Regions from separate parts of the Alteromonas sp. MTD1 genome, predicted to be linked through region 3. Evidence: predicted binding sites of a transcription regulator. Region 3 holds the regulator's gene; each other region holds the start of a gene.
What was found. The regulator sigma-54, encoded in region 3, starts transcription at its own class of promoters, with help from an activator protein. The targets are predictions, from matches to a motif close to GTTGGCACGNNNNTNGNNT.
Positions count from the first base shown of each region.

Region 1: glnK (P-II family nitrogen regulator) is a predicted target of sigma-54. The motif match lies at 3,780-3,798, and genes of this name have one in related genera.
Region 2: ACGHAV_RS16055 (DUF2884 family protein) is a predicted target of sigma-54. The motif match lies at 3,106-3,124, and genes of this name have one in related genera.
Region 4: ACGHAV_RS13350 (BON domain-containing protein) is a predicted target of sigma-54. The motif match lies at 2,495-2,513, and genes of this name have one in related genera.

Region 1 is NZ_BTGG01000010.1:146,119-153,624, forward strand. Features, by position in the region: gene ACGHAV_RS14680 (Dyp-type peroxidase) at 1-20, opposite strand, end outside; gene ggt (gamma-glutamyltransferase) at 111-1,802, opposite strand; gene ACGHAV_RS14690 (ammonium transporter) at 2,102-3,349, opposite strand; gene glnK (P-II family nitrogen regulator) at 3,383-3,721, opposite strand; gene ACGHAV_RS14700 (hypothetical protein) at 3,995-4,822, shown strand; gene ACGHAV_RS14705 (helix-turn-helix domain-containing protein) at 4,855-5,574, opposite strand; gene ACGHAV_RS14710 (DUF808 domain-containing protein) at 5,647-6,561, shown strand; gene ACGHAV_RS14715 (hypothetical protein) at 6,960-7,262, shown strand.
Region 2 is NZ_BTGG01000012.1:113,607-121,112, forward strand. Features, by position in the region: gene ACGHAV_RS16045 (sodium-dependent transporter) at 1-990, shown strand, start outside; gene ACGHAV_RS16050 (NAD-dependent epimerase/dehydratase family protein) at 1,117-1,941, opposite strand; gene ACGHAV_RS16055 (DUF2884 family protein) at 2,202-3,014, opposite strand; gene ACGHAV_RS16060 (hypothetical protein) at 3,335-3,526, shown strand; gene ACGHAV_RS16065 (mechanosensitive ion channel family protein) at 3,660-4,967, opposite strand; gene ACGHAV_RS16070 (acyltransferase) at 4,971-5,864, opposite strand; gene ACGHAV_RS16075 (acyltransferase) at 5,861-6,775, opposite strand; gene fghA (S-formylglutathione hydrolase) at 6,889-7,506, shown strand, end outside.
Region 3 is NZ_BTGG01000008.1:227,220-234,725, reverse strand. Features, by position in the region: gene ACGHAV_RS12685 (SIS domain-containing protein) at 1-249, shown strand, start outside; gene kdsC (3-deoxy-manno-octulosonate-8-phosphatase KdsC) at 250-798, shown strand; gene lptC (LPS export ABC transporter periplasmic protein LptC) at 795-1,373, shown strand; gene lptA (lipopolysaccharide transport periplasmic protein LptA) at 1,342-1,896, shown strand; gene lptB (LPS export ABC transporter ATP-binding protein) at 1,899-2,624, shown strand; gene ACGHAV_RS12660 (RNA polymerase factor sigma-54) at 2,700-4,193, shown strand; gene hpf (ribosome hibernation promoting factor) at 4,223-4,510, shown strand; gene ptsN (PTS IIA-like nitrogen regulatory protein PtsN) at 4,524-4,967, shown strand; gene rapZ (RNase adapter RapZ) at 5,038-5,883, shown strand; gene ACGHAV_RS12640 (HPr family phosphocarrier protein) at 5,883-6,173, shown strand; gene mgtE (magnesium transporter) at 6,416-7,506, shown strand, end outside.
Region 4 is NZ_BTGG01000009.1:107,894-115,399, forward strand. Features, by position in the region: gene pyk (pyruvate kinase) at 1-1,249, shown strand, start outside; gene ACGHAV_RS13345 (hypothetical protein) at 1,326-1,772, opposite strand; gene ACGHAV_RS13350 (BON domain-containing protein) at 1,854-2,459, opposite strand; gene ACGHAV_RS13355 (endonuclease/exonuclease/phosphatase family protein) at 2,926-3,900, shown strand; gene ACGHAV_RS13360 (hypothetical protein) at 3,880-4,398, opposite strand; gene ACGHAV_RS13365 (hypothetical protein) at 4,943-6,691, opposite strand; gene ACGHAV_RS13370 (alkaline phosphatase PhoX) at 6,773-7,506, opposite strand, start outside.

The DNA.
Region 1 (7,506 bases), on a different contig from region 3:
CCTTTTTGTGGTTGTGTCATTGCAGCTCTTTTTAATTTTTTACTTGCTCGGCATATCTACCATTATACGGTACCGCCTTTTACCGCATGTAGATGTTTCTCATAGTGTGCTTAATAGCCGGCAGCTTGTCCATCTTTTCGACTTTCCGACGCACCAAAATACACGCCTTTTTGCTTATCCCACGCTATCGCTTGATACCCGCCAAAGGCGCCGACTACTCGTTGTAGTTTATGGCCTCGCTCCATCAGCTCTCGCTGAACAGTCTCACTAAAGCCAGACTCTAAGCTTACGTAGCCACCATCCATCATCAGTTCACCGGTTGGGCTACTTGAGCCACTGTGCAAAATGCGTGGGGCATCACCTGCTTCTTGTAAGTTCATGCCAAAATCTAAAACATTGACGATGATTTGCGCATGCATTTGAGGCTGAGTGCCGCCTCCCATCACCCCAAAGCTCATTACTGGCTCACCATTTCTGGTAACAAAGGCGGGTATAATGGTATGGAAAGGACGTTTGCCAGGGCGATATTCATTAAAATGCCCTTCTTCCAAAGTAAACATTTCGCCTCTGTTTTGCAAAATAAAACCAAGGCCTGGCGGTGTCATTCCCGAGCCCATACCACGGTAATTGCTTTGAATAAGCGACACCATATTGCCCTCTTTATCGGCAACGGTGAGGTAAATGGTATCGCCCTCGTATTTACCTGAATCAACTCGCGTAGCTGCTTTGTCGTTATCAATAAGCTGTTGGCGCTGCTTTGCGTACTCTTTAGATATTAACCAGTCTACAGGAATATCATTAAAGTCTGGGTCGGCATAAAACTTAGCACGGTCTTCAAACGCCAGCTTTTTCGCTTCAACGAACGTATGAATATAGTCTGCAGAGTTAAACCCCATACCTTCAATATCGTAACGCTCTAATACGTTAAGTATTTGTAGTGCCGCTATACCTTGCCCGTTAGGTGGAAGCTCCCAAACGTCATAGCCACGATAATTAGCCGATACGGGCTCAACCCACTCAGACGTGTGCGACGATAAATCTTGATAGGAAAGAAAGCCGCCTTGCGCCTTCATATAGGCGTCGATAGTGCGTGCAATATCGCCTTTGTAAAACGCATCACGGCCACCCGTAGCAATCTTTTCATACGTAACAGCAAGGCCTGGGTTTTTAAATACATCACCCTTTTGCGGAAGCTTACCGTCAATTAAAAAAGTATCTGCAAAGCCATCATAATGGCCGATACGTGCGTTATTCATTCCCCAGTAGTAGGCAATAAGCTCTGATACCGGAAAGCCGTTTCTCGCGTACTCTATCGAAGGTGTGAGTAAGGTAGACATGGGCAGCTTTCCGAATTTCTCATGAAGCGAAAACCAACCGTCTACTGCGCCAGGTACCGATACTGGAAATGGACCAAATTTGGGAATTTTGTTTAATCCGCGCTCTGCAAACACCTCTTTAGTGAGTTGGCGCGGCGAGCGGCCTGATGCGTTAAGCCCAAACAGCTTCTTTTGTTTGGCGTCCCACACTATTGCAAATAAATCACCGCCTACGCCGCACCCCGTAGGCTCGACAAGCCCTAGCATGGCATTAGCTGCAATAGCTGCGTCTACTGCGGTTCCGCCTTGTTTTAAAATATCTAGCGCAACTTGTGTAGCAAGCGGCTGACTGGTGGCTGCTATTCCGTTTTTAGCAATAACTTCAGAACGACTGGCAAAAGGCTTTCCGGTAATTCGATCGTAAGCGGCGGCTGACACACTAGTAAATGCTAAAGCAGCTAAAAGTAAACGCACAGTATTTCGCATATTTTTCCCTTCAAGAAATCATTTGCCGACAGCAAGGGGTATGGTGCTAAAAAGCCTAACTCAAGCAACCTAGTTTTTGTTTGGCTTGGCCTGCTTTGTTCAGACAACATCCACATTGCATTTGCATCAGACTAAGGCTATTTCAACGCTATGATGTAGCAATATTGTCATAATACGCACAGCACGCTGAAAAGTGGAATAAAAATAAGAAAAATGAAAAAAGCCCCGCGATTGCGGGGCTTAAGCGAGGTAATTAAGGCATTAAAATTATTGTTTTACATTGCCTAATCAAAACTCTGTTAAGAGCGGCTGCTAGTGAAGTCTGGGTATGCTTCCAAACCACATTCACTCATATCAACGCCGTCGAACTCTTCTTCTTCACTTACGCGAATACCCATAACGGCTTTAAGTACAAGCCATACAATTAAGCTAACTACGAATACCCAAACGAAGATGGTTGCTGCGCCAATTAGCTGACCTGTAATACTTGAACCGTCGTTAGTGAAAGGAACAAGGATAAGACCAAGTAGACCTACTACGCCGTGAACAGAGATTGCACCTACAGGATCATCAATCTTAAGCTTATCAAGACCAACAATTGAAAGTACTACCAAGATACCGCCAAGGCCACCAAACAGCGTAGCTTGAAGCGGTGTAGGTGTAGAAGGCTCTGCTGTGATAGCAACTAGGCCTGCTAGCGCACCGTTTAGTACCATTGTAAGGTCGGCTTTGCCAAACAGAATACGTGCAACGATAAGCGCAGCAATTGAACCACCTGCTGCTGCTGCGTTAGTGTTCATAAATACAATAGCAACCGAGTTTGCACTTTCTACTGTAGCGGTTGCTAATACAGAACCACCGTTGAAACCAAACCAGCCCATCCAAAGAATGAATGTACCTAGTGTTGCTAGCGGTAAGTTTGCGCCAGGGATAGCATTTACTTTACCGTCAGCAGTATATTTACCTTTACGAGCGCCAAGCACTAGTACACCTGCAAGTGCAGCTGCTGCACCAGCCATGTGAACAATACCTGAACCTGCGAAGTCAGAGAAACCAAGGTCGCCTAGCGTATACATACCGAATACTGCTTCGCCGCCCCATGTCCAAGCGCCTTCCATTGGATAGATAAAACCTGTCATAACAACAGCAAACGCAAGGAATGCCCAAAGCTTCATACGCTCAGCCACTGCACCAGATACAATAGACATTGCCGTTGCAACAAATACTACTTGGAAGAAGAAGTCTGCAGAAGGTGCATAGGTTGCTGGCTCTTCAGCAGCGCCAGTTGCTCCATCAGCCATAATGCCGCTTAGGAAAGGACCCCAATCGCCGCCGCCGTACATTATGCCGTAGCCACAAACCATATACATGGTGCACGCAATCGCGAATAGCGCTACGTTTTTAGTTAGAATTTCAGTGGTATTCTTTGCTCGAACAAGACCCGCTTCAAGCATCGCGAAGCCTGCAGCCATCCACATTACCAATGCGCCGCAAACTAGAAAATAAAAGGTATCTAGCGCATACCCAAGTTCAAAAGTGATTTCCATTATGGTTTTCTCCGCAAAATATTTCGTTGTGGCTTACAGCGCGTCGCTATCCGACTCACCAGTTCGAATACGAACGGCATGTTCAAGGTCATATACAAACACCTTGCCGTCTCCAATTTTGCCTGTTTTGGCTGCGCCAACGATGGCTTCAACCAGGCGTTCTACTTGATCATCCTGAACAGCAATTTCCAGTTTGACTTTAGGTAGAAAATCCACCTGATATTCAGCGCCGCGGTAAAGTTCAGTGTGCCCTTTTTGACGTCCAAAGCCTTTTACTTCGGTAACGGTCAAGCCATCGATACCGATTTCTGAAATGGCTTCACGAACATCATCTAGCTTAAACGGCTTGATGATAGCTGTGACTAGTTTCATGTGTTGCTCCCAGTTTTATGTGTTGTTATTCGATAAATCGCGTGATTTACAAGAGATAAACCAAGAGCCATGCCACAAATAATTATTCAACAAAATCATATATATAGTCATCGAAACCAGACATTGCGCACGAAATATCGCACCAACATGGTGCAGTGACTTGTTTTTGCCCAATGATGGCGCGGAAAAGCCTGCTCGCACGTTCAGTAAACTAAAAAGTGCGATGAAATTAGGATGGAACTATTTGTTAGGGGTAAGGGTCTGTTGATAACTATGACGACTATTTCTGACAACTTTTACGCCCCAAACCGTTTCGATACCAACGATAACGGCGGATTAAGTTCTGATAGCGCTACTCGACCTGCATTCGGGTGGCGGGCATTGTTCTCGTCTTTTTTCATTCATGTTTTAGGGGTAGCATTAATACTTTTCGCAGGCCAGTGGCATCTTGTTGAAAGAGAGCCTGCTGAATTAAAGCCATTACCTGCACCAGTGCAAGCTACGCTCTATTTCCCTCCAATACCCAAAACCCAATCACCGTCTGAACGCACGTCCAGCCAGGTAAAAAGCGACACGACACAATCAGAGACACCATCGGAGGCAGAAAAACCTGCACCTAAGCAGCAAGTTGTTGATGAAAAGTCTGTTTTAGATGCAGTAGCGCCAGTCATTAAACAAGCCAACGACGTTAATGAACCTCCGCCTGCTGCCACGAAGGTGCCGCCTCCCCCTAGCCAGGTAGCACCTTCACCAACAAATCTAAATCAAAGGGCGGGTCGCTTAACGCTTTCCCCCAAAGAAGCAGTAGCCAACTATTTTGATGGCTATAATCAACAGCAAATACAAGGCTTGGCCCAACAAGAATCTTCTGCGTATCAAAGCAAAAAACAAAGCCCAGACTTAGTCGATACAAGAAAAGGAGAGCCAGAGCCTTTAATACCACCTCGCCCAGTGAAAAACGTGAACTGCGCTAGTACAACTAACAAGGTTATAACGTTTTTAAGTGGAATGGCTGGCGGTACGTTAACGTGCACCAAAATGGACGACCATAACCGTTTTATTGATGCCAGAGTACAAAAAACGCCCAAAGAAGGGCAATAGGCGCATAATGAGAAGATACAAAAAGGTATGTGCTATTTTCTTTTATACACACCAGGCGACTGCCCAAATGTCATCTTAAAGCGTCGCGAAAAGGACGTAACGTCGTCGTAACCTGTCGCCAGGGCAACGTCAAAGATGGGTGTATCTGTGTTTCGTAGTAACGCACGGGCTTTTTCCATTCTTGTATGCACTAAATAGTCTCGTAAGCTCATACCAGTAGAGGCTTTAAAGCGCACTTTGAATTGAGTTTGTCCCATACAGGCAATAGCTGCAAGCGATGAAATTGTGTGAGCTTCAGACAAGTCATTGTGAATGTGAGAAAGTACTGGCGTAATGCGTTTATCGATCGCAATTCCAGCCTTCGCCTGTGCTAACAGTGCCCAAAACAAACGTGATGTTTCTTGCTGGGCGGTGCGCTCTGCATACGATAGATGTACTTCAATAAAATGCAAAAAAGACTGTAGCGAATGGTCAACTTGAAAAATAGGGTTGTGGGCATTTTTTAGTTGTTCGGGAACATCGTACATATCAGCAACAACAAACTTCGAAAGCTCATTGGCTCTAAAACTGTGCTGCTGTGTTGGTGAAATACAAATTCCTTCCCCCACACCAACGCTGCCACTGTAGTCGTCCAAGGTTATTTCTATGTGCCCATTTATTGGAAGCACAAGCTGGAAATGGTCGTGCGCGTGACTACACATAGCCTTTGTATAAGAGCGAATAGAAAGTGATGCGAAATCAGATGTATTCATGTCATTATTGCCAACGATAAACTGCTCAGCGTATGCTTTGCTTTACCTAACTAACGATACAAGGATATTAACGTGGCCGCAGCCAATTTACTTGCCCTACTCGACGATATCGCAACATTAATGGACGATATTGCAACTATGTCGAAAGTAGCAGCACAAAAAACCGCTGGCGTGCTGGGTGATGACCTAGCAGTGAACGCAGATCAAGTTCAAGGTGTTAAAGCAGATCGCGAGTTACCTGTGGTTTGGGCCGTGGCTAAGGGCTCGTTACTCAATAAAGCTATTTTAGTGCCGGCCGCTTTAGCAATAAGTGCATTTGTTCCAGCATTAATAACCGTGCTGTTGGTGCTAGGTGGCCTGTACCTTTGTTTTGAAGGTGCTGAAAAGTTGCTGCACAAGTATTTACCCCACGAAGATGAAGTTCAGGCACGAGAAGCACGTATTGAGGCACTTACTCAAGAAGACGTTGATATGGTTGCCTTCGAAAAAGACAAGATAAAAGGCGCTATAAGAACCGATTTTATTTTATCGGCAGAAATCATTGTTATTGCGCTTGGCACAGTAAGCGACGCTTCTCTAACTACGCAAATAGGTGTTTTGGTTGCGCTTAGCCTTGCGATCACCGTTGGAGTATACGGACTTGTGGCAGGCTTGGTAAAAATGGATGACGTCGGTCTTTATATGCTTCGCAAGTCGCTTACTGGAAGTATGAACGGACTGCAGCGTTTTATTGGAAGGGCGCTACTTGTTACAGCACCAGCATTAATGAAAACATTGGCGGTTGTGGGCACCGTGGCCATGTTTTTAGTAGGTGGCGGTATATTAACTCACAGCATTGGCTTTATGCATGTAATAACAGACTTGTTCGTAAGTGCTGCGCCAAATGCCGCATTGGTGATGTCTATTCTTGCTGATGGCATTGTAGGTGTTGTTGCCGGCAGCATTATCGCGTTCGTCTTTGCCTTAGTTTCCAAATTAAGAAAGTAATTATTTCAAGTCCCTTTAGATAGAGAGCGCATTTGGGCGCTTTCTATCTTTTTCTATTAACACTGACCTCTTAAGCCTTTCCTATTAGCCCTTTCCTCTTAAAAGCGCCAAAACAAACCCAAATCCCCCAAAAAGATCAACTTAGTGTTTTTGACCAACTTGGTTTCAAAAACACTAAATTTTAGCTTTCCTGTTTCTTTGAAATTCTTTAAAGATCTTTTTATAAATTAATAACCATTAAAATTCAGATACTTACAACAATATCAAAAAGTGGCACATCCCTCGCTATAAACTAATTGTTAATTGATAACGACTTAATATCGAAACCCTTAGCAACACGATAGCTGCCACGCAGTATGTTTCAGTGCAGTGTCTAACTTTACTTTTTGGAGATTATTATGCTTTTCGGTCGCAAACTTTTCACTGCACTTAAATTATCTGCTGTATTGGCTACTGGCGCATTCAGCGCATCGGCAATGGCAGACGCCAACCACAGCGTTGAAGCTTACACAGATATGATTGTTGAGAGTGCGGTTTATAGCGTTAAACAAGATTTGTCTTTAGGCGTAACGTACGACGTGCTTACTGCTGGTCACACATTTGAGCCAGAAGCCGACGACAACACACTGATTGCAGAAATCACGATTACGTCTATTGAGCCAGAAGTTGAAGATAAGAACGTAGACGACAACGACGCATAAGGAGCTTGCTATGTTAACCGCCGGTACACTGTTTATGTTAGTGCTTGGCCCGTTTATCGCCTTTATGGTTAGTGCCTTGCTATTTTCGACAGCGCGCATGTTCTTGCAAAAAGGTCATTAAGATTGCTAGAGCGTGTTGACCTTCGCGTTACGTTTTTAGCCGCTTTGCGGCACCACAATTTGTTCCCTTGCCTTCCCTGGGCACTTCGCTCCAGAGGGAGATAGAAAGCACGCAGTTATTGCC
Region 2 (7,506 bases), on a different contig from region 3:
TATATGGCAGTGGTAGTTGGTGTAGTGTATCTAATACTACAAGGTGGTGTTAAAGAGGGTATTGAAAAAGCCGCTAAACTGCTGATGCCTGCCTTGTTCGTTATGTTACTTGGCTTGGTCATCTTTGTTCTAACCCGTGAAAACGCTATGGCTGGTGTTGAGTTTTACATTGTACCTGACTTCTCCAAGCTTACTGCCTCGGTAGTTAACGGCGCGCTAGCACAGGCTTTCTTCTCGCTATCATTAGGTATGGGTATTTTAATTACCTACGGAAGCTATATTGATAAACGCGCAGACGTTCCGACTTCAGCAAAGCTAGTTGCATTAACTGATACTGCAGTAGCGTTTACCGCTGGCCTTATGATTTTGCCTGCTATTTTCTCGTTCAACCCCGAGATTAATCCAGACGAGTTAAGCGAGTCGTCAGTGGGCATGATATTCACATACTTGCCGAATATCTTTTTAGCGCTTCAAGACTCAATTGGCTATTTAGGGGCATCTTTTGTTGCTAGCCTTTTCTTTTTGTTGGTGTTCTTTGCAGCAATTACGTCTTTGGTATCTATCTTTGAAGTACCTGTTGCAGCACTTATGGATGAGAAAGGCGTTAGTCGTAAATGGGCCTTGGCGTCACTGGGTAGCATCATGATCGTGCTAGCAATTTTTAGTGCGCTATCGTTCGGTAAAGTAGAGTTCCTTACACATTTTATGCATTATGCAGGTGTTGATAAGTCGCTGTTTGACGTGATTATCGACGTATTTTACGAGACTATTTTACCACTTAATGGCTTACTTATTTGTATCTTTGTAATTTATCGCTGGAAGAGCGCTAACTTTAATGCCTCATTGGAAGAAGGCAGTGATGGTTACAAAGGCAGCTGGTTTGAAAAGTATGTAGATGTTTCATTGAAAACATTTATACCGCTAATTCTGCTGGTTATTTTTGTTAATACTGTTGCGGTTAAATATTTCGGTTTTAGTGTGTTCGGCTAAGCTTTTAGCATCCCAGTACGCACAAGACTAAGTAAATAAAAAGGCGGTAGCATCAACATGCGCTACCGCCTTTTTTGATCAATTAATTTTGATTAACCCAAAAATCGAACAGTTGACTACATTACGTTAGTACATATCGTAAGGGTCTGCGTAAGTCGGCGATATGCCTACTTCCTTCCAGCTTTTCTCAGCATTTATCACCTTTCCGCAAGGCGCTAATTCTGTATCACTGAACGTAGGCTCGGGAATGTTAAACGCTTGTGCCGCTTTAACGTAGTAGTCCCCGCGTTTTGGATGTGCAGCACTGCAAAGTTGAAACACCTTGTTCGATAAAGGTTTTGTGATAATAACCTTTAGTGCCTCAACCACATCGAGAATGTGCACCAAATTTACTCTCTTATTTCCGGCACTGATATCTCGTCCGCTGAGCGATTTTGCGGGGTGGCGGTCTGGACCCACTAAACCGGCTAAGCGCACAATTGACACCTTAACTTTTTCGCTTAGCGTTAATAAACGGTTTTCTATTGTCACATGGGCATGAGCCGATGCCGTCTCAGGTGATGTAGGCGAATTTTCAGTTATTATATCGCTGGCTCTATTGCTAATTGCATCGCCGTATACTGACGTTGTGCTGATAAATACAATGTGCGATACGTTCGCAGCAATAGCATCATCGATGAGCGACAGCATGTTCTTTGTGAAAGTTTCAAGGTTAGTGCTTCTGCGACCTGGAGGTATGTTAATAACGAATGTGGCACCGCTTAAATGTTTTGTGAGCACGCTAGTAGGGTCGCCTAAAGTAAACTGAACACCCTCAATACCTTGTGCCTTAATTGCATCTACCTTTTCTTCACTTCTGGAAGTGGCAACCAAGCTATATTCATCCTTAACGCTTGTGGCTAAATAGCCTGCTAACCACCCGTAACCGCTAATTACTAATTTGTTCGGCACTCTCTTCTCTCCAAAAAAGCATTTTCGTTTAAAAGCGTATAGCCGCTTAAAACGTATAGTCGTTTAAAACACAATTGTGCCTAAGCATAACTTAACTAATATCTTGTTGCTGCAATGAATATACGCACAAAAAAGCCGAGTTGTTTTACCAACTCGGCTTGTCCATATTCTGCTTTCGCTTTAACCTGTCCGCTTCCTTGGAATAAGCAATGGTGAAAGCCTTATTTTCAGACCTTTACCACAGTAAGCGTTAAGCATTCTTACATGCGCATCTCACCGTGACTTTCCATATCTAACAAGTTCAAATCATCTAGACCTGAAATTGTTGCCTGCATTTGGCCTTCGGCGTAATCAGCTTTTTGTAGCACTTCACAAAGCGCGTCAGCTTTTTCTTCAAGTGCTGCTGCTTGAGACTCTAGACGAAACTCTAAGTCTTCGCCCCACGTCTCCATGCGCTGTTCAAATTCTGACATATCACCACCTTCCCACAGCATTTGAGTACCCAGTGCTATAAGAATGCGACCCATAGATTCGCTTACTAGCGACTCTAACTCTGCTTCAAACTCTTGCTCCCAGCTTTCATCAAACCAGCCTGGTTCTTCAAACTCAGTCGAGTCGACACGAAGGTTGCCGGCATCGTCGTAGAAGGAAGTCGATAACTTAGTTTCTAATGAGGTAAACAGTGTTTGGAAATCATCGTCCATGGTGTTGTCGCCAAGTAATTCGGTAAATACTTCGCTTACTGCCACGTTGGCAATTTTCAAGCCTTCACTAGCAATAGTAAGTGTCATTGGAATTGCCATATCGATACTGTCGTAGTATTCGGTTACCCAGCGCTGCTGTTCGCTATCTAGCGCTACGTCTTTACCGTTTAGCGTTAGGTTATAGTACTGGTCAATTTTCACTACGTTGCCGCTGTCCATTTTAACGGTTAGGTCGCCTTGGTAATATTGAATGTGACCATCAAGCTCTACATCACAGCTATTGTTCTGAAAATGTGTATCGTGGGCCATTGCTTGGCCACTAAGTAAAGCACTTGCTACTGCAGCTGAAACCAATAATTTGTTCGACATTGTTATTTCCTTAATCAAAATTGACGAAGCAACGCTTTCTTGAACCACATCACACCGCGGGTGGCAATGAAGCGTGTTGATAGGTTTGATTTTGCAATGCGCTTGCCATTATTTATTGTTTATTTAAATCAATGGTTTACGAGTTTCTCTGCGACTGTTTAATTTAAGGTTTATTCAATACTTAGCGAAAAAAGTGATTTAGTAGCAAATTTGACCAAGATCAATTTTGATGAATTTGTGGCTAATTAAACTAAACCCAAGCATGTTCAAAACATTTTTATTGGTGCATAATACCGACAATTATTTTTAGGGGTACCACAATGGCTGATTGGATTAATGCAATTATGTTTGGTGTTGCGCTAATTGCCTTTACTCTGGGGCTAAGCAGCATCGTTATGGGCTTAATGACTGCGAAAGCAGGTGCAGAAGGCATGCAAGAGAAAATTGAATACGGTTTCTTTGGTGTTACCGGTTTGATTGTGTGTATGCTTATGGCCTATGCCTTGGCGTAACTTTTGTCTTAGTACATGACTTACGTCAAAAAAACCGGCTTTTAAGCCGGTTTTTTTATGTCTCAATGTCTGTTCAAAACAAAGTGCGGTGTAATGTAACTAATCCGCGTCAGCGCTTTGTTCACTGTCACCTTTAAGCTTGTTTTTCATTATGACTCGCGCGTTCATCTTTAAGATACTGCTCACGCTGAGCTAACAGCGATAGGTGGCCGTCTCTTTGGTATGCCCTTAGCTCAAACGATGCAAGCATAGCCATCACGTGATCAAATACATCAGCCTGTATTTTCTCGTACTTTACCCACGCTTTTTCTGCACTAAAGCAGTAAATTTCCAGTGGCAGCCCAAGTTCATTCGGCGGAAGTTGACGTACCATTAACGTAAGTTCCTGATTAATATTGGGGTGCTTACGAAGATAGGCCTCAAGATAGGCTCTAAAGGTACCAATATTGGTTAACCGTCTGCTGTTTAGCAAATCTGACTCATCAATAGACATATCGCGGTGATAGTCGCGAAGCTCTGTTTTCTTCTTTTCAATATAGTCATTAATGAAGCGAATACCTGACAAGCGTTCTAGCATATTGTTGTCGCAAAGCTTAATAGAATGTATATCGATATACACTGCACGTTTAATTCTTCGCCCGCCTGACTCCTGCATGCCACGCCAGTTCTTTACTGCTTCTGTGGTTAAACTATAAGTCGGCAGGGTTGAAATAGTGTTATCCCAGTTTTGTACTTTAACGTTGGTTAAACCTATTTCCAGAATTTCACCGTCTACTTCGTACTTGGGCATCGAAATCCAGTCACCGGTGTTAAACATTCGGTTCGCAGCAATTTGAATACCGGCAACAAAACCTAAAATTGTGTCTCTGAAAATAAGCAGCAGTACAGCAGCTATTGCGGTTAAGCCTGATAAAAGCAATAAAGGACTTTTGCCCACAATAAGCGAGATGCTAAGTAAAATAGCAACGATGGCAAAGGCAAGTTTAGAAACTTGAATAAAGCCAGTGATAGGAGCACGACGCGCCAGTGCAGATGCGTTGTACACATCTTCTATCGTACTTAGTAATGCAAATACTGCAAGAACACCGCTATACAGCATATAAAGTTGGGCGCTTTTTATAATGGCGCCGTGCATCACGGCTTCATCTTCTATCAGCACAGGTGTAGCAATATAGATAAACAGGGCAGGAAAGAGGTGCATTAAACGCCTAAAGAAACCGTGTTCTTGTAGGGCGTTATCCCAACGGTTGTTAGACTTATAAACCCAGTTAGCAATTTGAGGTCGTATTAATAGCCTAGCAATAATGTAAATGAACGCTGATACAACAAGTATTGTACTTAACGCTAATACATTAAAAAGCGGGTCTTCCGTGGTTAAATTTGGAAAGAGATCTTTAACGTAATGAATAAAGGTATCGCGTATAGAAGAGCTCATCTCCATAGCTTATGACTCCAATAAATTCTTAATGCGGTTGTCTTTATTTTTCCACAATCCGTTGAGCCAATTCTGAAAATACACGCGAAACTCTGACTCGGTTTTAGCGGATTCCTGTTGTAGTTCGGGCACTGGCGTGACGTTCACGTCTATTACGATTTTTGTCATACGCCCACTAAGCATGGCCATCATTGGGTGGCGTTTGTTTTCAGGATATAACAAAGAAATATCAAGCACATTGGTAAATAACTCGCCCATTGCGGCAAGCGTAAAAGATACGCCACCAGCCTTTGGCGGTAATAGATTCGTATAAGGGCTTTGCTTTTCTATGTGCTTATCTGTAGTAAAGCGGGTGCCTTCAACAAAGTTAATCACGGTTGTTGGTACCGTTCTAAACTTTTCACAATAGGCTTTTGTGGTTTCTAAGTCTTTGCCTTTTTTCTCTGGGTATTTTTCAAGATAAGCCTTGGTGTAGCGATGCATAAAGGGCATATCAAGCGCCCATGCGCCTAAACCAACAAAAGGAAGCCAAATTAGCTCCTTCTTCAAGAAAAACTTAGGAGCAGGAATACGATGGGTAGCAAACTCAATTAATAAAATAATATCTAGGTAGCTTAGGTGGTTGGCAATAATTAAATACCAGCGGTCTTTAGCCAATTCGCCGTGAACAGCACATTCAATATCTACGCTGTTAAACAGTCGAATAAGTAGCACGCTAATGCGCCCGAAGCTGAACATAAGGGTATGCATTACGCCATTCCAAGCAGTCCTAATGCGACCGTTAGGCAGCAGTAGTTTTACCAGGCCAAGTAAAATAATAAGCCCCCCCCACAGCGCTAAATTAGCAATTTGAAGGGTAGTGTGAATAACGAAAATAAATGGAGCCAATACTGCACGGATCATAATGGTTTCTGAGTTGCGTTGAGAGAGTCTAATAAATTGTCTTTTGCTTGCCAGCGTTCATTAAGCCACGCTTGAAAGCGTTCACGAACTTGAGGATCGTCAAAATATTTATCGCTAAAAATGCCATTCTCCATAATATCTTTAATGGGCATAACATCAATGTTTACTCGAATATTTCGCACCTTTCCGCTTACGAAATCCCAAAACGACGGAACGCCTTGTGGGTAATCAATGGTGACATCAATAAGTTTATGCAGGTGGTCGCCCATTGCCGAAAGTACAAATGCAACGCCACCAGCTTTAGGCTTTAAAAGATGCTCAAAAGGCGACCCTTGCTTGGCGTGCTTTCCAGCAGTAAAGCGTGTTCCCTCTACAAAATTCATGATACTGACAGGCTTTGTACGAAACTTTTCACACGCCTGGCGCGTGGTTTCCATGTCTTTGCCTTTCAGGTGAGGGTGTTTTGCTAAGAATGCTTTTGAATACCTGCGCATAAATGGAAAGTCGAGTGCCCACCAAGCTAGGCCAAGAATGGGTACATAAATAAGCTCTTTTTTGAGGAAGAATTTTAAAAAGGGGATTTTGCGATTAAATACGCGCTGAAGTACAAGAATATCAACCCACGACTGATGGTTTGCTATCACTAAGTACCAATCATCACGGGTTAACTTTTCCAGGCCATTTACTTGCCACGACGTGCGGCCGCTAATTCGTTGGTTTAAATTGTTAACGCTAATCCATGCAGTAGCACATGCATCTAATAAATAAGATATAAAACGTCGCCATGGTGCGATAGGAATGAGTTTAAATACTGCCAGAATAAAAATAGGGGTAGACCACAACACTGTATTGAAAAAGTATACGATGACAGAAATAGTGCCCACAATATGATGCAGCAAAGCGTTTACCATTGTACTTACCTCAAAAATTAGGCACTTAGTGTAAACGAACTTGATCTAAAATCCGATAGAGCCTTTACTGAATCACCAATAATCATGTAAATAATTAACGATAAGGAGTTGGAATGAAGCTAGTTGGCGAAAATAGAGTATTTGGTGGTAGACACCTTCGCTATACGCACTCGTCTGAAACAACGCATTGCGAGATGACATTCGCACTGTTTCTTCCCCCTTTCGCGTCGGCAGAAAAGCCTGTGCCTGTTCTGTATTGGTTATCTGGACTAACGTGTACCGACCAAAACTTTATGCAAAAAGCAGGGGCTATGAAATTGGCTGCCGAGCTTGGCATGGCCATTGTTGCACCTGATACCTCGCCGCGAGGAGATGATGTACCCGATGACGAAAACGGTGCTTACGATTTTGGGCATGGGGCTGGGTTTTACGTTAATGCAACGCAAGCACCGTGGGATAAGCATTACAAGATGTACAGCTATATCACTGAAGAGCTTCCTGCTTTGATTGAACGCGAGTTTCCAGTTACCAAAGAAAAAGCCATCAGCGGCCATTCCATGGGCGGTCATGGTGCGCTAGTTATTGGAATGCGAAACCCTAATAAATATGTTTCTGTATCGGCGTTTAGCCCTATTGCGAACCCTAGCGATTGTCCGTGGGGTGAGAAAGCGCTTAGTCGATATTTGGGTGAAGATAAAACCGCGTGGGAAGACTACGATGCATCCCTATTG
Region 3 (7,506 bases):
ACGTTATTGGGCGTATTCACCGATGGAGACCTTCGCCGTATTTTGGATGCGCGCGTTGACCTTCACGATGCTGTGGTAAACGATGTAATGACAAAAGGCGGAAAAACCACGCGTGCCGACCAGTTAGCTGTTGAGGCGTTAAACTTAATGGAAGCGCATAAAATAAGCGCGCTTATGGTTGTCGATGAGAATAGAAAACCCATTGGTGCGTTTAACATGCACATGTTGCTTAAAGCAGGAGTTTTGTAAGTGGTAGCCACGTTATACGCAGAATTGGATAACGACTTTTTTGAACGTTTAGCAAACATTAAGCTGTTGGTTTGTGATGTGGACGGCGTATTTTCAGATGGCCGTATCTATCTAGGCAACGACGGTGAAGAGCTTAAGGCGTTTCACACTCGCGATGGTTACGGTGTAAAAGCATTGGTTAGCCACGGTGTAACAGTTGCCGTTATCACCGGCCGACGCTCTTCCATTGTTGAAAACAGAATGAAGGCGTTAAATGTGGCGCATATTATTCAAGGCGAAGAGAATAAGTCTGATGCGCTAGCATCGTTAATGAAATCATTAGGACTAAGCGCTGATGAGGTAGCGACGGTAGGTGATGATATGCCAGATACCGGCATGTTTACTCACGCAGCAATAAAGATTGCCGTTGCTGATGCACACCCCTTTGTAACTAAACAAGCAAACTGGATAACCACCCTGCCAGGCGGTTTTGGTGCTGTAAGAGAAATTTCTGACACCATTTTACAGGCTAAAGGCGTTACTGACGGTATATTCGGAGCCAGCGTATGAGCCTGTTTGGCTTTAACCGTTTAGGCGTAAGTATTTCTGCGCTATTTATATTGGCCATGTTGATGTACCTACCGACATGGATGGAAGACGAGCCTGAAGTCACTGGCAGCCAACAGTCAGACGCGCTAAAACCTGCCTACAAGGCTAAAAACTTAACTACTACCCTATACAATCAAGAAGGTCGGCTAAACCATAAGGTATTCGCCACGTCGATGGAGCACTATGACCAACTTGGTTTCGTACTATTTCAGCAGCCTAAGTACACCCTATATACCGAGAGCAATTCGTCGCCTTGGGTGGTCTCGGCAGTAGAAGGAACCCTGTACAATAACGAACTTATTCAATTAGAAAACAATGTCGTTATTGAAAATCAAACCGGTGATGACTTTGTAAAAACCATCACAACGCAATACATACAAATAAATTTAGACAACAAGCAGATGACATCAGACCAAACAGTTGAAATACTAGGGTCACAGTATGTTATTCAAAGCAATGGGTTTAACGCGAACTTACGCACCCAAGAATACGAGCTTATCGATCATGTACAAACCACTTATTCCCCTAGCAACTAGCCTACTTTTAGCCTTGGCAAGCAGCGGTGTTGTTGCAAGCGAAGCCGACTTTAACAAGCCCATTAAGGTGGACTCAAAGTCGCAGTTTGTCGATGGGAAAAATAAAACATCATTATTTAAGGATGATGTTCGAATCTCTCAGGGCTCGTTAGTGATTAATGCTGACGAAGTAGAAGTTATCGCCACTGACGGCGAAGGAAGAGAAGTTTTCGTAGCGAGAGGAAACCCTGCAAGCTACTCTCAGCAGCTTGAAGACGGTACGCCGGTTTCGGCAAAGGCGAATGAAATTCGTTATGAGGTAGTCAACCGCACTATTGCGCTAACGGGTAAAGCCGAACTTAAGCAAGATACCAGCATGGTGCAAGGCGATAACATTACCTTCGACATGATTACAGAGCAATTGCTTGCAACTGGCGGTGACGATACCGATGGTGATGGCAGAGTAACCACCGTATTTACACCTGAAACCATTCGAAAAGCAAAGTCTCAAGACGACAAAAAAGACAACGAAGGTAACGAATAGTTATGGCGACGTTAAGTGCAAAGAACCTTGCAAAAGCCTATAAAGCAAGACAAGTCGTGCGCGACGTTAGCTTATCGGTATCAACAGGGCAAATTGTTGGGCTATTGGGTCCGAATGGCGCTGGTAAGACCACTACATTTTATATGATTGTCGGCCTTGTTCCGCTAGACAAAGGCAAAATTGAAATTGACGACAATGAGCTTACTCACCAACCTATGCATGAACGTGCACGCCGCGGAATTGGCTACCTCCCGCAGGAAGCGTCTATTTTTAGAAAGCTTACTGTGCATGAAAATATCATGGCTATTTTACAAACGCGTAAAGATTTAAATTCACAACAACAAGAAGAAGAAGCCGACGCACTACTTGATGAATTTAATATTAACCATATACGTAATAGTGCGGGGATGAGTTTGTCGGGCGGTGAAAGGCGTCGTGTTGAAATAGCGCGAGCGCTGGCGGCAAAACCACAGTTTATTTTGCTAGACGAACCATTTGCTGGTGTTGATCCTATATCAGTTAATGATATAAAGAAGATCATCCAACATCTTCGTGATAGAGGCATAGGCATTCTTATCACCGATCATAACGTACGAGAAACATTGGATGTTTGTGAGAAAGCGTACATTGTGAGTCATGGCGAATTAATTGCGCAGGGAACCGCAGAACAGGTTTTAAGTAATCAAAAAGTTAGGGATGTATACCTAGGCGAACAATTCAGGCTATAGTTAATGTAACCGGATTGTCATTTTTTCAGTTTCGCTCTTGGTGTATTCAATTTAAAGCATTTAAATAAGAAGTAGATGAAACCATCTTTACAGCTAAAATTTAGCCAACAACTTACCATGACACCTCAGCTTCAGCAGGCTATCAAACTGCTGCAGCTTTCTACGCTTGACCTTCAACAGGAAATTCAAGAAGCGCTGGACTCTAATCCGCTTTTAGAAGTTGAAGAAGGCAACGACGAACCTCAAGTTGAAAAGAATAACATCGACAACGACGACAGTGGCGATGTTCAACCGACGGCTTCAAGCGATACGTTAGAAGCCGGAGATGCGCTTGAAAAGAACGATTTACCAGACGAACTTCCTATAGACAGCACGTGGGATGAATACTACTCGGCCTCTTCTGCGCCAGCGCCTGGCCCAGCCAGTGATGACGAACAAATTTTTCAGGGCGAAACTACCGAAGATATCCAAGAACACCTACTATGGCAGATGCGTTTAACCCCTTTCTCTGATACAGACAGAGCCATTGCCATGGCAATTATCGACTCTATTGATGAGTCGGGTTATCTAACCGTGTCACTTGAAGATATTCTAGAAGCAGTAAACGCTGAGGAAGTGTTAGACGAAGACAGCGATGAGCTAATTGAAATGGATGAAGTAGAGTGCGTGTTAAAACGTATTCAAATGTTCGACCCCATTGGTTCTGGCTCACGTTCTCCACAAGAGTGCCTTATGGTGCAGCTACGTCAGTTCTCTGAGGACACACCGTGGCTTGCTGAAGCCAAGCAGCTTATTGAAGAATATTCAGACCTTCTTAGCAGTAAAGACTACCGTACGCTCATGCGTAAAAGCCGTTTGAAAGAAGATCAGCTTCGCGAAGCAATGCGCTTGCTGCAAACCTTGAATCCTCGCCCTGGTAGTGCTTTAGTTACTAAAGAACCCGAGTACGTTATTCCAGACGTATCGGTTACTAAAAAGAACGGGCGCTGGGTGGTAGAGCTAAACCCTGATAGCCTGCCAAAACTTAGCGTTAATCAACAATATGCTGCAATGAGTCGTCGTGCAAAAAACAGTAGCGACTCGCAGTTTATTCGCTCACACATGCAAGAAGCCAAATGGTTTATCAAAAGCCTAGAGTCGCGTAACGACACCTTAATGAAGGTTGCTAATTGTATTGTGCAGCAACAGATGGGCTTTTTTGAGCATGGCCCAGAAATGATGAAACCAATGGTTCTCAATGATGTCGCAGAAATGGTAGATATGCACGAATCCACTATTTCACGCGTCACCACGCAAAAGTATATGCATACGCCACGCGGTATATTCGAATTGAAGTATTTCTTCTCGAGCCACGTAGCAACCGAGTCGGGTGGTGAGTGTTCATCTACTGCGATACGTGCATTGATCAAGAAGTTAGTGGCAGCTGAAAAACCTAGCAAGCCGCTAAGTGATAGCAAGATTGCTTCATTGTTGGCCGAACAAGGCATTAAAGTTGCCCGGCGAACAATAGCAAAATACCGGGAGTCGTTATCGATCCCGCCGTCGAACCAACGCAAAAGCCTTATTTAACGGGCTACATAATATAAGGAAGACGAAATATGCAAATCAACCTTACTGGTCATCATGTCGAAATCACCGACTCTTTGCGTAATTATGTCGATACGAAGTTCAGCAAACTTGAACGTCACTTTGATCACATTTCTAATGTGCATGTCATCCTGAACGTTGAAAAATTAAATCAGAAAGCCGAAGCGACAGTTCACTTAAGTGGCGCTGAAGTATTCGCATCCTCAGAAAATACCGACATGTATGCGGCGATTGACAGCATGGTTGATAAGCTCGACCGGCAGGTAATCAAGCATAAGGAAAAACTCAAAAAACATTAGTAGTTAATTAAGTATGGATATACAAGCCATCGTAAGTTTGGACCGCACCGAGTGTGCGGTTCAATGTAATAGTAAAAAGCGTATTCTAGAAATCATTGCCGACATTGCGGCTAAAAATAATGAAAATATAGACGGCGCTACGGTATTAAACAGCCTAATGTCGCGAGAGCGTATGGGGAGCACCGGCATTGGAAACGGTATCGCCCTTCCCCATGGACGCTTAGCTGGTCTTGATAGAGTTATTGCAATTGTAGTAACCAGTACACCAGCAATCGATTTTGATGCTATTGATGAAAAGCCAGTAGATATCTTTTTTGCGCTTTTGGTTCCGGAAGAGCAAACTGAAGGCCACCTTCAAACGCTTGCCACCGTTGCGGGCAAACTGAACAACAAAGACACCGTAAAAGCAATAAGACGCGCTACCACCAGCGACGATATAGTAAAAGCGCTGGGCTAACGCCGTAATAGATATAACCTCACTGCAATAAGCAGTGCGAGCTTAAGATTTTAATAAAGGGAGAGGCAAGGTGAAGCTGATTATTATCAGTGGTCGTTCAGGCTCAGGGAAATCGGTCGCACTGCGAGCGTTAGAGGATTTAGGGTACTATTGCGTAGACAATATTCCCGTGAACTTACTGCCTACCCTAACCCACACTGTGGTTGATGAATACGACCAAGTGGCAGTAAGCATTGATGTTCGAAACCTACCTAAAAACCCCAATGAATTGGTAGAAATACTCGACTATCTACCTAGCTCGTGGTCGATGACTATCGTGTATATCGATGCCAGTGATGACGTTTTGGTAAAGCGTTTCAGCGAGACACGTCGATTGCACCCGCTTGCTAAGCTTAACAAATCGCTTTCAGAAGCCATTCAAGCCGAGTCGGCACTACTTGCCCCCATCGTTGAACGTGCAGACCTGTATTTAGATACCGACAAACTTACAATTCATCAGCTAGCCGAATTAATTCGCGAGCGTATTTTGGGTAAGAAGAGTTCAAGGTTGGTATTGGTGTTTGAATCGTTTGGTTTCAAGCACGGCATCCCCAAAGACGCTGACTATGTATTCGATGCGCGGTTCTTACCTAACCCACACTGGGAACCAGATTTAAAACACCTAACTGGCTTAGATGCACCGGTAGAAGTGTTCTTAGGCTCTCAGCCAGTTGTTACTAAGTTTATCTGGCAAATACAAAACCTTATCACCACATGGTTACCACATTTAGAGCGAAACAACCGTAGCTATGTAACAGTAGCTATTGGATGCACGGGCGGCCAGCATCGCTCGGTTTATATCGCACAAAGCTTGTCGAAGACCTTTAGTGAAATTCACCCAGATGTGCAGATACGTCATAGGGAGTTGAACCAGTAATGAGTAATGAAAAAGCAGGTTCTATCGAAAAAACCATGACCATTGTCAACAAGCTTGGTTTGCATGCCCGCGCAGCTACTCAGCTTGTGCAGTTGGCTAATCAGTTCGACGCTAAAATTGTACTGAAAAAAGAAGATAAAGAAGCCGATGCCAACAGTGTTTTAGGCCTAATGATGCTTGAAAGCCATCAGGGTGAACAGGTTACTGTGGTGGTAGACGGTGATGATGCACAAGCAGCTATGGCGGCTATTGAGCAACTTATTGCAGGAAAGTTTAACGAAGAAGAGTAAGTGCATTTGGCTAATAGCGTTTGTACTTTATTAGCATTCACTATTTAACTCTTGTGTTTAACCCCCTGTATTGGCCAAATATTCGTCATTTAGTCATAATAAAGACGTTATCCGTGTTTTAATTATGACAGCGTAACAGCAAGTACGATATTCTTACCGCAACACCTAATCTCAATGCAGCATCGCATATTGGGCTCTAGCGTTACTCTTAAACCTGTTTAGCTTGGTAGGATTCGCTATTTATGGCAGAAGCTCTCGTCTCTAAATACGTACAAACTCAACTTCGTGCACTAAATGGCGCACTGAACAATGGTCAGTTTGTTTCTGTACGTAAGCTTTTGCTTGAACTTCCTCCTTCAGATGTAGCTCACATTCTTGAATCTAGCCCTAGCCGCACCCGTGATGAGCTATGGGAATTGATAGACGGTGACTTCCATGGCGATATCCTAGAAGAGCTTTCTGACGATGTAAGAAACGGCATTATTACCAAAATGCTGCCTGCCAACGTGGTTGACGCTCTTGAAGAGATGGATACCGATGACTTGGCAGAAACCTTAAGCAGCCTTCCAGAGCCAGTACTTGCCGACATTCTTGATTCAATGGATGCGCAAGACCGTCTTCGCGCGGAACAAGCCCTTTCATATGGTGAAGAAACCGCCGGTTTCATTATGAATACCGACACCATAACGCTGCGTCCAGACGTTACTATAGATGTTGTACTTCGCTACATTCGCCTTAAAGGTGAGCTGCCAGAAAATACCGATACTTTTTATGTGGTAAATCGCACCGATAACTTAGTAGGCATTGTGCCTGTAACCCGTTTATTAACTGCCGATACTGACGAAAGAGTGTCAGATATCATGGACGAAGAATCGGAAGCGATACCGGTGCATATGCCAGATGACGAAGTGGCTAGCTTGTTTGAACGTTACAATTGGCTATCGGCCCCTGTTGTAGATGAAAACAATCGCTTGGTGGGCCGAATTACCATTGATGACGTGGTTGATATTATTCGTGAAGACGCAGAACACTCAATGATGAGTATGGCCGGTCTTGATGATGACGAAGATACCTTCGCACCGGTTATGCAAAGTACCAAACGCCGCTCGGTGTGGCTGGCAGTGAATCTTGTGACCGCACTAATGGCGGCGATGGTAAGTGATTTATTTGAAGCAACGCTTAGTCAGCTGGCTGTACTGGCGATATTAAACACCATAGTACCAAGCATGGGTGGCGTTGCCGGTAATCAAACCTTAACCTTGGTTATTCGCGGTATGGCATTGGGACACGTTAATGCTAGCAACAGCCGCTGGTTGATAACAAAGGAACTGTC
Region 4 (7,506 bases), on a different contig from region 3:
TATTCTTGGCGACCTTCAAGGCCCTAAGATCCGTGTTGCCCGCTTTGCAGAAGGTTCTGTTAAGTTAGAGATTGGTGCTACATTCGTTCTAGACGCTGAACTAGGCCGTGACGAAGGTACCATCGACCGCGTAGGTATAGACTATAAAGCGCTACCAGACGATGTGTCTGCTGGAGACATTTTGTTGCTTGATGATGGCCGTATTCAGTTAAAAGTAACTGGCGTTGAAGGCCGTAAAGTTATTACTGAAGTTACCGTTGGCGGTAAACTTTCAAACAACAAAGGCATTAACCGTCAAGGTGGCGGCTTGTCAGCAGACGCGCTAACAGACAAAGATAAAGAAGACATTAAGACAGCGGCAAAAATTGGCGTTGACTACCTTGCGGTTTCGTTCCCGCGCAGTGGTGCAGATTTAGAATATGCTCGAGAACTAGCGCAAGCGGCAGGTTGCTATGCAAAAATCTGTGCCAAGGTTGAGCGTGCAGAAACGGTAGCATCTGATGAAGCCATGACTGATATCATTAAAGCGTCTGACGCAGTGATGGTGGCGCGTGGTGACTTAGGCGTGGAAATTGGTGATGCTGAGCTTGTGGGTGTTCAAAAGAAACTTATTGCCCGTTCGCGCCAATTAAACAAAGTAGTTATTACTGCAACACAAATGATGGAGTCGATGATCGACAGCCCAATGCCTACCCGTGCTGAAGTAATGGATGTTGCGAACGCGGTACTTGATGGCACTGACGCCGTTATGCTTTCAGCAGAAACAGCTGCGGGTAACTACCCCATTGAAACCGTTGCTGCTATGGCGCGTGTTTGTGAAGGTGCCGAAACTCACCCAAGTGTGAAAATATCTAAACATCGTATGGATGAGAAGTTTTCATCTACCAGTGAGTCTATTGCGCTATCTGCTGTTTATGCAGCGAATCACTTACCAAGTGTTAAAGCAATTGTTGGCCTTACAGAAAGTGGCAGCACACCAACATTGATGTCGCGTATAACTACGTCGCTACCAATTATCGCGATGTCGCGTCATGAGTCTACGCTAAATACAATGGCGCTTTGCCGTGGTGTAAAACCAGTGTACTTCGACTCTTCGCAAAGTGAACCTGGCCGCTTGAAATACGATGTCATTGCATCGTTGAAAGAAAAGGGCCTAGTTAAAAGCGGCGACAGCATAATACTGACGTATGGCGATGAAATGGAAAAAGTAGGCGCAACTAATACGCTTAAAATTGTTGATGTTGAATAAGCTGAATAGTTTTTCAACACACTAAAAGCATAAAGCGAAGTTTTGGGTTGTTACCCATTACTTCGCTTTTTTGTATCTAATCAGCCGTGATAACAGGATTAACTGCACTTCTTGCTTCTGTGTTCGCTGTTTGGGTCGCTAAGCTTTCTGAATTAGCAGCGCGTGTCGCTTGCAATGCGCTGTTGTCTTCATATGCATATTGCGACAAGTGATGTCTTAATACATTATCAGCACGTTCTAAAAAGCGTTCGCGTTTGCTTTCCCAACCTCGAATATCAGCTTGTTTTGCCTGTGCACTAAAGTGTTCCAATCGCATTTTACGTAAAAGGTGAGACTTTCTTTTTAGGTCGAATTTAGCCAATGAATATCTTTGCTCAAAGCCTTTTATGGCTTGGCTGTAGGAATGCGCTTTATCTTCTGCGCTTACCTGACCTACTGAGAACATGCCGTTACCGAAAATACCTACGATTACAAGCAAAATCGACACGACTAAACCTGAGTATATCCAGCGTAGAAAAGTCATTTCTCTATCCTTGAACGAAGCTGATAATTAAATGAGGGAAAAAGGGGCCGAAGCCCCTTAGAAGGTGAATATTGCTTTTGCTTAATTCATCGCTGTTTCCGTTACTACGCGTAGGTTATCTTCTACGTATTTCACGTCAGATGCACCTTTTGCAATAGCAATTACAAGGTCGCGCTCAGCGTCAGAATCAACATCACCGGTCAGTGTTACATTGCCCGCTTCAACATCTACGTCGATGTCAAAACCTGAAATGTCCGTATCCATGAGCAGGCGTGTTTTAATTACTGTCGCGATTTTTGCGTCAGTCAGCTCACTAGTACTTTTATCGTAGGCTGTTTTCATGTCATCTGACATTGAATCTTCAGACATGTCTTTACGCTTCTCGACGATGGTCAGCTTGTTATCTACCGACTTCACGCCATCAATATTTGCCACCAGCTCTTCAGCCAACTTTTTGTCTACCGAGTTTTCAACTTTACCCGTTAGAATAACGTTACCGTTATCTACGTCAGTATTAATATCGAACGAATCTAGGTTACCATTGAACAACAGCGTAGCTTCTGCTTTGCCATCAATCCATGCGTCTTTGGCACCTTTCTCCCACTTGTTGTCTGTGTTCATATCACCTGCATAAGCTGCAGTAGTTAAAGATGTAGCAACAATCATTGAAAGTAGTGTACGTTTCATAACATTTCTCCTTTGTCGAAACTTCGATGTAACTCATGCCAGAAGCCTGCCACACTCATAACTCACTGATTTAAAAGAAACTAACAACAAACCCACACTTATTTCATATTTAATCATTTGAAACTTTTGCGTTGTTTTGAGAATTTTTTACCCAGCACAATTTCCTTGAACCAGTACGTAGGAATGTATGCAATGAAGAAAACCTTGAACGACAGAAATGTTGGACTTAAAGAGAAGTGAAATAATACTGAGAAAAAACACGTTGCGTCTTTAAATAGTGACTTTGCCGCACTTCACATCGCTGAACTTTAACGGTTGCAAAGCGTAGAAAAGCACTCAATAGAAGTGGAACAAGTGTTTTTTCACTTTAAGAAGCAGGGTTTAATCAAAAGCTGTGCGTAATGCTATTCTTGTTTAACGAAGTGCTTTTGGCTTACAAGCAAGTGAAAAGAAAGGAGTTGGCAATATGGAAATTGTGCTAAACGTAACATCAATTGTACTTACTTTACTAACTCTCGCCCCACACCTTCCCTCATCCCATTGGTTGGTGCGTATGTGGGAATTCCCCAGGCTGCAAATAACGGCATTGATGCTAGCAACGCTTTGCGGTTACCTTGCACACACTCTATTTGCTGAGTTGTCTTCTGTATCTTTGCTGCTTGCATGTACTTTAGTCATGTCCTTTATATATCAGTGCATGTGGATAGCGCCCTACACACCTCTCTATAAAAAAGAGGTAAAGCAAATACCAAGAGAAAATGCCCACTCAACACTAAGCATTCTATCTAGCAACGTATATATGCCAAATGACGACTTCGATAAATTGATCTCACACGTACAAGACACCTCTCCCGACTTCTTGGTTACTTTAGAGTCGAACGAAAAGTGGGAAAACGGACTAAAGCCGCTTGAGGGTAAATATCCCTACTGCAAGGCATGTCCGCTTGATAATTTATACGGCATGCATGTGTATAGTAAGCATAAGTTGACCAGTGCAACGCTGCATTTTCTAGTAGAAAACGACGTGCCATCTATTCAAATAAAAACCACAATTGAAGGAAAACAAATAACACTATGGTTTGTGCACCCCAAACCACCTAGCCCTACCGAAAACACTTACGCAAAACCAAGAGATATAGAGCTACACATTGTTGGCAAAGCGGTAAATGAAGAGTGCGGGCCTGTCATTGTTGCTGGCGATTTAAATGATGTTGCTTGGTCGCCTACCACACGTCATTTTAAAAAGATAAGTGGACTTAAAGACCCACGCATCGGGCGCGGTTTTTTCAACACCTTTCACGCCCACTACCCTCTAGTAAAATGGCCCTTAGACCATGTATTTCATTCAGACCATTTTGAACTAGTGCAAATCACCAGACTAGGCGACATTGGGTCAGATCACTACCCGCTGTTCACTCAATTAGCGCTGAAATCTAGCTAATTCAGTGCATACGTCAGAGGGTTCAGTAAAATGACTTAACCCTACAAGTTGTGACTCTCTGGGCCAAACCGCCTTTTCAAGCTGTTCTTTATCACTGTCTGTTAATTGCGATTGAATAAGGTTTACCCGAACCGCTTTGTTATTGGGTTTCACAATAGTGGGTTCAATGGACTCAATAATATCGACGCTGGCGCACAAAAACTCGCGCGATGTGGGCTCTACCACAACACCAATCATTCCGTTGTCGTGAATAATTGACGGCCACCCTTCAGCCATTCTACTTTGAAACCACAATAGTACTGTAAACAAAATAAGCGACGCGGTAGTTACATTAACAAACGTTTCACTAAGCTGAGGCGCTGTAAAAACGATAATTTCAACGATTAAGGCAAACACTAACCACCCAACGAAAACGCGCTTTAGTAATGTCGGTGATATACCGCTTAGCACATCTACTTGCTGTATCGTTGATTTATTGTAATGACGAATTTCTACCATGTTTGTTTTTATCTCGTTTAATAAGCAGTTGTGGCGTTGCTTCTATTGGAAGTGTTGCATGCTGCGAAGTGTATCAAAGTTCAAGGTAGTCAGGCGACCACCTTTCTTTGCAAAAAGGAACATTTTCTATCAAGCTAAAAAACGTTATGTAAAAGTTTCTAAGCCTACAGACAGTTTTTCACGAACCACTACTAAACTCACAAACAAAAACCACGACCAAGAAGCTTAAGCAATTGTTTTTAAATGCAAAAGTAAAATAGGCATCCCTATTGCTATCTATAGACAGACCTAGGTGCGGAGGCACCGCCAACACAGTTAAAAATCATAACATAGGGCGTAATCATGGAAAGCGTAGTAACCATAGTGGTTCTTTTACAGTGCTTTGTATACGTAAGGCAGACAATTAAAAAGCAAGATGCGTCGATTAAACTTCGTCGTTTTTTCTAATTTCCTCGGCATCAAAAAGAAATACAAACCCAACAAGCGCATACCAATGATTTTTGGTATACGCTGATATTGATTTCAAAAGTAGATAAACAAAGGGTCACTGCTCGTTAGTCTTTGCGACTGCCTCAGTCGCTGCTTTGTCCCAATTTAAACGCATATCCCATTTAAAGCGATGCTCAGGTTTCAAAGGCGGCTGCTGTGCATCAATATTGCTCAGCACGTTTGTCGCCTTTGTTAGTGTGGCATCGCGTCCGAACAAATAGCTTTGCTCTTTTACAATGGTTAAATACGCTTTATTTAAAGCAAACGCGCGTTCAGGGCTTGGCGTAATAATATCGTAAACAGACTTCGCGTTGCGAAGTGCTTCTTTATTTACCATGCCATTATCATTAAACCACTTAGCCAGCATTTCGCCGTTTTGACGAAACTCATCGCCACCACCTACACGCTGCATATACGTTAAAAATTCGCCCTGCTCTTCATTAATATTTGGCACATCTTCCATGCTGTGTAAGTCAATATAACCCCACCCTTCTTTGCCCGGTACTTTGCGTGCAAACGAAAATGTTTGGTCGAAGGTAGCACCCACAGATTTATGGCAGCCATTACAGAACGCCAGTTCTTGATCATGCTGTGGACGAAGCGCGCCTGTTTCGTCTTCAATGAAACCATTAATAGTCCATCCAAACCCGTTATCAATGCCCTGCTCGCCTAAATAGCGTGTTTGCGGTAGCTTTTCAAAATGCTTGTCTTTTGCTTCAGCATAATAGGCAGATGCTAGGCTTTCGCGCGTTCGAAACATGTGCTTTTTCATATAACGTACTTCTTTCATTCGCGGCGCATTGTAAATATTTCCTTCATCGTCAACGCCCACATAGCGCACGGTATGTAAAAACTCCGTGCCTTCTGGATACAGCATATGCGCAAGCTTGTTGTTGCTAGCATCACCTAAATAATGCGACGTACGAACTAATTCAGTTTCATGCTCGTTGAGTTCACCGTCTTTATTAATATCAATACGTAAACGCTTCTCGTTAACAGGCGCAACGGTAAGGCTTTCAATATCTTTAAGCGCCATTTCTACCAAACTTAAATTCAGCATGTAAATAGTGCGATCGTAGCTTCCATTACTTTGTTGAAAGTTTGCTGGCAAACGAATCATTGCGTCGCCGGTAGAGCCGTTCGTTGGCCAAAATGTGCTTGGAAAGGGTTTATAATTGTACGCCACCCATTTGCTGCCATCTTTTGCCATGCCCGCTTCGTCGAAAGCGCCTTCGGCAGCACTTAAATTCTTTATCTGCATGTAGTCAGGCAGCCAAGTATTTTTAGGCTGTGCCACGTTCGCATTGTGATCTTGTGACCGAGTACCTTGGGGCTCAGTACCCCCTGATACAGCGCCAAATGATGCACTATAGTTATCTTGCTCGACATACTTTTTAATGGTGGCATCGTCTATACCAGCAATAAGTGCCGTTCTATCAATGAACAAGTTTTTCCAGCTGTTGGTTAACCCTACATCAGAAAACTCATAGTTCCCCTGAAGTGTGCCATCTCCCATTTGGTTTGGGCGTTTTTCGCTAGCATCATAGCTTTGATGGCATGCATAACACGGGTTGTTTACGCCTTCTGTTTTGGTGTAACACTGAGGTGGGATAACCGACTCAGGATTATACGTCTCGTTGTGCTCAATATAGGCAAGAGCAGGAATATCATCACCCTCCTGATATGGATAAGTGTGATTGATCACTTCATCAGAATTGCTTTTAACACTTCCGGCAGAAGTTGCTGTTTGGTCAGTGCAGCCAGCACTGATTAGTAATGCAAGCAGAACGCTGGCATGCGACATAAATTGTAGGTATTTCATCATCTTCACAACGCAAAAAATCCGGGCACACATGTACCCGGAATAGAGAGTTAAAACACAGAATTACTTATTTGCTGGCTCGTACATCCACAGCGTATTGTTTTCTTGGAAGCCATCTTCGCCAATAAGAATACGGCCGTCGTTCATAACAATAACGTTGTCTGGTTGAGATAGTTGATTCACATCACAACGCTCAGCGCCAGTAAGACTTGAGCGATAGGTGCCGCCCATAACTACAGGCTCTATTCGAGAAATGTTGTATCCTGCTTCAAGCCTAGCGCGATAAACACCACCACAATCTTTAACGCGAGCAGAAAGCTGCATGTCGCCTTCACCGTCTGTCATTGTGTTGTCGATATCTGCTATCCCAATGTAAAGATACGCGTTTTGCACAACTTCGCCTTCGATGGTATCTACGCCTTCCACTGCCTCTTGCGCACGTTTCTGGTTAATGGAAATACCTTCAAGCTTACGCCACTCTGCTGTAGCACCTTTAAGTCGCGCTGCTGCACGGCTCTCTAGAAATACTACGCGGTCATCCATTGGCTGACCTGCAGTTACACTTGAGCCACCGTCTTCAACACTTGGGTAGTTAGCGTCGCCGTCTGCCCATGCTTGAACATCGGCCATAGTGATATAAGAGCTTTGACCATCTACGTAATCGTCTGTGCCAATGCCGTTGTATTCGTCAATCCATGCGCGAATGGTCATATTGTCACCGCTTGCAAGCTCAACCCATTCTACGGTGAAGCCTGTTGTTGCTGGGTCGTTTTGACCAGCGTCTTGCGTTAGCTTGG